One region of the Nitratireductor sp. WH36-1 genome, then DNA from elsewhere that is predicted to be linked to it. Evidence: riboswitches for the same ligand, from Rfam matches in the RefSeq annotation. Region 1 holds a riboswitch; the other holds the start of a gene.
The links. Region 1 has a riboswitch for cobalamin ahead of metE (5-methyltetrahydropteroyltriglutamate--homocysteine S-methyltransferase). Riboswitches for the same ligand answer to the same signal wherever they lie in the genome.

Region 1 (3,342 bases):
TTTCGGGGACGCGCGGCGAGTGGATGTCGTAGACGCCTGGTCCGATCTCATTGGGATATTTGAAGGTTTTGAAGGCATCGAGCAATTCCATCCTCGAGCGCGATGTCTCGATGGAGATCACATCCGCGTCCATGGCGGCGATGGCGTCGATGATGTCGTTGAACTCCGAATAGCACATATGGGTGTGAATCTGGGTTTCATCCGAAACCCCGCTGGCCGAAATGCGGAAGCTCTCCACTGCCCAGTCGAGATAGTGCTTCCAGTCCGCATGGCGTAGCGGCAGGCCTTCGCGCAGGGCCGCTTCGTCGATCTGGATAATGCGCGCACACGCTGCCTCAAGGTCACGGACCTCGTCGCGAATGGCAAGCGCGATCTGCCGGCAGGTCTCGCTACGCGGAATGTCGTCGCGCACGAAAGACCAGTTGAGAATGGTCACAGGGCCAGTCAGCATGCCCTTGACCGGCCTGTCCGTCAGCGACTGGGCATACTGCCACCACGAAACGGTCATCGGAGTGGGCCTGGATACGTCGCCGTAGATAACCGGCGGTCTGACATAGCGCGATCCATAGCTTTGCACCCAGGCGTGCTGGGTGAAGGCGAAGCCGGAAAGCTGCTCGCCGAAATACTGAACCATGTCGTTGCGCTCGAACTCGCCATGGACCAGCACATCGAGGCCGACGTCCTCCTGCCAGCGGATCGTCGCTTCGGTTTCCTTCTTCAGGAATGTGTCGTAGTCGACAAAGCTAAGCTCGCCGCGTGCATGTGCGGCTCTTGCCTTGCGAACCTCTGGCGTCTGCGGGAAGGAGCCGATCGTGGTGGTCGGAAAGGCGGGCAGGCCGAGCCGGGTAGCCTGTAGCTTCTGGCGCTCGACAAACGTGGCGCCGCGCGTCTTCATCTCGTCGTTGATCCGCGCCATGCGGCCCTGAACCAGAGGGTCGCTGACCTTGGGGGAGGCGTGCCGCGCGGCGACGGCATCGGCTGCTGCTTTCAGGGCACCGGCAACGTCTGCTCCGTTCCCGGACAGAACATCGGAGAGCACATGAAGCTCGTCCATTTTCTGCAGGGCGAATGCAAGCCAGGAGCGCAGGTCGGCGTCGAGCGTGGTTTCCAGTTCCAGATCGATGGGTACATGGAGCAGCGAGCAGGACGGAGCGAGCTGGACCATCGCTGCGCCGCGCGCCTTGACGACGGGCCCGAGCCTGTCTGCGAGGGAAGCCAGATCAGCGCGCCAGATGTTGCGGCCGTTGATCACGCCAAGCGACAGAACCAGATCCGGCCGCGCAGCGGCGAGCACCGCGTCGAGTTGCTCCGGCGCGCGAACGAGGTCCAGGTGAAGGCCGGCCACAGGCAGGGAAAGCGCGGTTTCCAGATTGCCGCCGAGCCCGCCGAAATAGGTTGCAAGCATGATCCGGAGATCTGGGGTAGCGGCTGCAAGCTTCCGGTAGGCAAGCCGATAGGCATCCTGTTCGTTGGGAATGAGGTCGGTGACGAGGGCCGGCTCATCAATCTGTACCCAGTCCGCTCCGGCCTCCTTCAGCTTGCGAAGCAGTTCTTCATAAACAGGCAGCAGGCGCGGCAGAAGCGCAAGCGGATCGTAGCCTGCATCGCTGGACTTGCCGAGTTTGAGGAAGGTGATCGGACCAAGGAGTACGGGCCGGGTATGGATGCCGAGCGCTTTTGCTTCAAGAAACTCATCCAGCGGCTTGGTGGAGGAGAGGGCGAAGACCTGGTCGTCGGAGAATTCCGGCACCATGTAGTGGTAATTGGTGTCGAACCATTTGGTCATTTCCTGCGCTTTGTGGCCGCCGGGGTGCCCGCATCCCGCATCCCTGGAGCCCTGGCTGCCGCGCGCCATTGCGAAATAGACGTCAAGCGGCACCGGGCCACCCTGCCAGCCATAGTCTGCCGGAACCGCGCCGACCATCACACTGGTGTCCAGTACCTGATCGTAGAGTGAGAAATCATTGGAAGGGATGATTGCAACGCCACGATCGCGCTGCTCCTTCCAGTTCTCGGCCCTGAGTTCCCTTGCAGTCTGGAGAAGGGTTTCTGCGCTGCTTTTGCCGGACCAATGGCTTTCAAGGGCGAGTTTCAGTTCTCGGCGGCGGCCGATACGCGGCACGCCGAGCGTGGAGACAGGAATTGAACGTTCAGACATGGCACACCCGATGCTGTTTGGGGCGGGGGGGGGGGCGTACGCAGACCGCGGCCTGAACGGCCGCCGCATGACGAACACCGGACACCCCGCCCGTTGACGTTGTTTCGTCATGGCAGGTCTCCTGGCTCACGGGTCTCGGCCTTGATCCGTCTTCCCGGACGTCTGTCCAGTGACTTGAATGGATTTCGGCTCGCCGCTGACAGTTGCGGGGGCAGCGCCGGATTTGAACCGGCTTCCCTCTTAGCCCGAATCCGCCTGAAGGCAGGTTCGAGAACCACGACGCGCCCAGATTCCTCGCAATGCGGCGGAAAGTCAAGAATGATATAAAGAAATGTTTATATCTTTACGTCTTGCCTGAAGGGTGATGTGCCTCTCTATTTTAGCTGTCGGGAAATCCTGTTCCGGAGTTGGTCCATGTGCGCGCGCGGGTCGGCCGGCAGACGGTTGACAGGCGCGGGTCTGAGTATACTTTTCGAAGCGGTCAAGGTTCCGTCGGCAGACCTGTCTCGGTCGGCGGCTAAGAGGGAATCCGGTTCAAATCCGGAGCTGACCCGCAACTGTGAGCGACGAGCCGCTTTGCCGATCATGTCACTGGCGTTATGCCGGGAAGACGGGTGAAGCTGTGATGAGCCGCAAGCCAGGAGACCTGCCTGATCGTGTGAAGTTCCGTGGTCGGGATATGCCACAGGAGCTCGTGCTTCGGAATATCCGGTTCCGACGCGCGATCTCCCTGCCGTTCCCGATCGCATCAGCTCGAGGAATGGCAGTGGATACGAATGCATTATTGAATGAAGGGCAGGGAAGCCGCGCGATCCTGCTTCTTGCAAAGTCGGCTTTTGCTGCTGCACCTCATGGCGAGATGGCGCGCCTCGCTGAAATGGCCGCAGGTTTTGAAGGTGTGACGGCGGTTCAGTACTGTTTCTCCGAACAGGGGACGCCGTCCTTGCGGTCCGCACTTCTGGAGCTGCGGGCAGAACATCATTCTGAGATCGTGATTGTCCCGCTCCTGCTTCCGATGGAGCCGAGCTTCCGGAACTGGCTGTCGAAATCGCTCCGGCGCTGGCAAGCCGAAACATCCGGCGGCTGGCCACCCATCCGCATAGCATCCGACATTGCCCGCAGTGCACATTTTGAACGGCTTCTTGGCGGTCTCATCGGCGACATTGTCCAGGAGCCGGCCGTTC
Region 2 (3,342 bases), 240 kb from region 1:
GGCCGAAATGGTCCATTTCTCGGCAGGCCGAACGCTGGCGACCAGCCCGATCTCGTGGCGCGGCACGCGCGGCAGCCGTGCATCGTTCTGATCCACCGAATGCGTGTAGGTGTAGGCTCCGGTGAGGTCCAGCCAGTCGGTCGCGGCATAGCTGAGCGAGGCCTCGACACCGCGCATGCGCGACGTGCCGGGGATCTGGTTATACTGGGTCGTGTAACCGATCAGATCGTCGATCTCGAGCTGGAAATAGGTGATGTCGGCGATTGCCCTGTCGTTCCAGAAACGCTGCTCCACGCCAATGTCGAAACCGAAGCTGGTTTCAGGCCGCAGATTGGGGTTTGCCCCGAACGGACCGAAAAGCTCGTTGAGGCTGGGTGCACGGAAGCCGGTTCCCACCGAGCCGTGCAGACGCGTTCCGGTCGCATCGATGAGATAGGAGGCGGTTGCCCGGTATGTGGTGTGCCCGCCGAATTCGCTGTGCTCGTCCTGCCTGAGGCCGGCTGTCAGCGTCAGGTTTTCTACCGGCGTGGCAATGGCCTCGCCCCAGACGCCTGCGATCCAGAAATCGGAATCGATCTGGGGGTTGAACATGCCGGCGGGAAAGACTGCGCTCTGGCGTTCGTAATCCGCGCCACCCTGAACCGTCAGCCATTCATTGACGTCGAATGCGCCCAGATAATCGGCCTTGTAGCGGCGACCGTCATAAGAGCCGTCGAACGCGGTGCCGGTGATGGAGCGTTCCAGGTCGAAGGCCTGCACGGAAACCGTGTTGCGGAAGCGGCCGTCCATCAGGTCGAGATTGAAGCCGGCGCGGCCGGCCAGCTGTTTGCTGTGGTTGGTCGCCGTCAGATTGTCGCTCGGCAGAATGGTGCCGAAGCCCTGATTGTCGAACTCGGCTTCCGCGTCGATGTAGAGCGCCGAGCCGAATACGGAGAACACGTCGGAAAATGCATGCTCGGCATTCACGTCGAAGGTGACGTTCTCATAGCCATCGCGCTCCGTGCCCGTAGCCGCAGCCGAAATGCCGTCGGTGCGGTAGCCGGTTGCGTTGATGGAGAGTTTCGACTGTTCGTTCGCCGCCCTGAAGCCGTAGGAGCCGCCGACCGTGCCGTGCGAGCCGCCTTCGCCCTGAATGATATGGGCGATGCCCGGTTCGATGTCGCCCAGCGTCGACAGGCTGATCACGCCGGCAATCGCATCGGAGCCGTAAAGCGTGCTCTGCGATCCCTTCAGCACTTCGATGCTCTGCAGGCCGCCCGACAGAAGATACTGGTAGGACGTCTGCACCTGTGGGCTGGTCGGATCGGAAATGTCGATGCCGTTATAGAGCGTCTTCACATAGCGGCGCGGCGCGCCGCGGATCGAAAGGCTGCCCTCCGCGCCAACGCCACCCGGCGATGAGAGGCTCACACCCGGCAGCAGGTCGAGATACTCGACGGCCAGCGGCAGGGACTGTTCCTCGATCTCTTCACGGCCCACCACGTTCACCGTCGACCCCACGGTGGAGGCCTCTGCCGGTGTGCGGTTGGGCGTGATGACCAGTTTTTCAAGCACATAGTCTTCTGCGCCCGCCATGGTGGCTGAAAGGCCCGTCAGCAGCGCCGAAGCGCTGAGCAGGAGCCGGGTGCGATAACGTCTGGATGGCATGCGTGCTCTCCATGAGAATGCTGCTTCTTTTGCTGGAGAGCGATGGCTGTCTGAATCTGTCCCCCGCCAGCGATGACATTTCGTCACCACTGCGAGATCCACAGCCCCGGAAGCGTCCCGCATCCGGTCGGTGACGGCTCAAGGCAGGTTTCCTGGCTCGCGCTTCATCGGCTTCCTCGCCTTCCCGGGGCATTGCACCCAGTGGCATAGGAGGAGCCTCGGCGCTCACAGTTGCGGGAGCAGCCACGGCTGCGGCCTGATCATGCAGGGCCGTTCCGTGTTCCCTTTTCCCCGGCATGCGAGTGCCTGCCGGAGCACCTCAAGCGAACAAAAAATCGCTTACCAACTGGCTCCGGCAGCGTCAATCGCGGCCTGTGGGGCGGCTGTTGCGCCCATAACGGCGCAAGTGGCGGGGATTGTCAGTACAGGTTTCGAAAATTGTTGCGAAATCGGCTTTATTTGTCAGTTTTGCGGCTCATTTGTCGCAAACTCGTCATTTCAACGGTCGAAAAACCTGCAAAACTTACCATTGGCCCCGGTCGTTTTTTGACATCGCTGGCGCGATGGGAAATGCTGAACACAAACTGATAACGGCAAGAAATGGGAGTGCGTCGATGACGTTTTTCAAGAGCAATGGCGAGAAAGTGCCAGCCCGCGTCGCCGAAATGGCGAACGAAGCGCGCGTCGGAAAAATGGACAGACGTGAGTTCCTGGCGCTCGCAAGCGCACTCGGCGCATCGACAGCCGCCGCCTATGGCATGCTCGGCCTTGCCGTGCCCACCCATGCGCTCGCTCAGGAGCCCAAAATGGGTGGCACGCTGCGTGTGGCCATGTTCATCAAGGATCCGAAAGACCCGCGCACGGCCGACTGGTCCGAGATCGCGAACGCCATGCGTCAGACGCTTGAGCCGCTGGTGAAATACACGCGCGACTTCACCTTTGAGGGCCGGCTTCTGGAGAGCTGGGAGGTCAACGAAGACGCCACCGAGTACATTCTCCACGTGCGTCCGGGCGTGACCTGGAACAATGGCGACGCCTTTACCGCAGACGATGTGATCTACAACTTCAACCGCTGGTGCGATCAGACGGTGGAGGGCAACTCCATGCCCGCCCGCATGGCTGCACTCATCGATCCGGAGACCAAGAAGGCGCGCGAAGGCGCGATCGAGAAGGTCGACGACATGACGGTGAAGCTCAACCTGTCTGCCCCTGACATTTCCATCATTCCCGGCATGGCCGACTATCCGGGCCTGATCGTGCATCCGAGCTTCGATGAGACGGGCCGTGATTTCATCGCCAATCCCATCGGCACCGGTCCCTTCGAACTCGTTTCATACGAAGTGGGCAACCGCGTCGAACTGAAGAAGCGCGAAGACGGCAAGTGGTGGGGCGGCGAGGCCTATCTCGATGGCATCGAATTCATCGATTACGGCACCGATCCATCGGCCATGGTAAGCGCCTTTGAATCCGGCGAGATCCACACCAATTACGAGACCACCGCCGATTTCGTGGACATTCTCGACGCCATTGGCCTGGTCAAGTCCGAGGTCACCACGGCAACCACGATTGTGGCCCGCACCAATGTCAACAACAAGCCGTATGACGATGAGCGGGTGCGCCGCGCGCTGCAGATGGCCGTGGACAACGCCACAGTTCTGGCGCTTGGCTACGACAATGCCGGCGAGGTGGCCGAGA

Region 2: another riboswitch for cobalamin. It lies ahead of AC4PTT_RS07380 (TonB-dependent receptor plug domain-containing protein); the one in region 1 lies ahead of metE (5-methyltetrahydropteroyltriglutamate--homocysteine S-methyltransferase).

What each region holds. Positions count from the first base shown of each region.
Region 1 covers NZ_CM178970.1:1,299,092-1,302,433, forward strand. The annotation lists gene metE (5-methyltetrahydropteroyltriglutamate--homocysteine S-methyltransferase) at 1-2,158, opposite strand, end outside; cobalamin riboswitch at 2,253-2,452, opposite strand; cobalamin riboswitch at 2,626-2,825, shown strand; gene AC4PTT_RS06200 ((2Fe-2S) ferredoxin domain-containing protein) at 2,925-3,342, shown strand, end outside.
Region 2 covers NZ_CM178970.1:1,542,925-1,546,266, forward strand. The annotation lists gene AC4PTT_RS07380 (TonB-dependent receptor plug domain-containing protein) at 1-1,647, opposite strand, end outside; cobalamin riboswitch at 1,773-1,984, opposite strand; gene AC4PTT_RS07385 (ABC transporter substrate-binding protein) at 2,262-3,342, shown strand, end outside.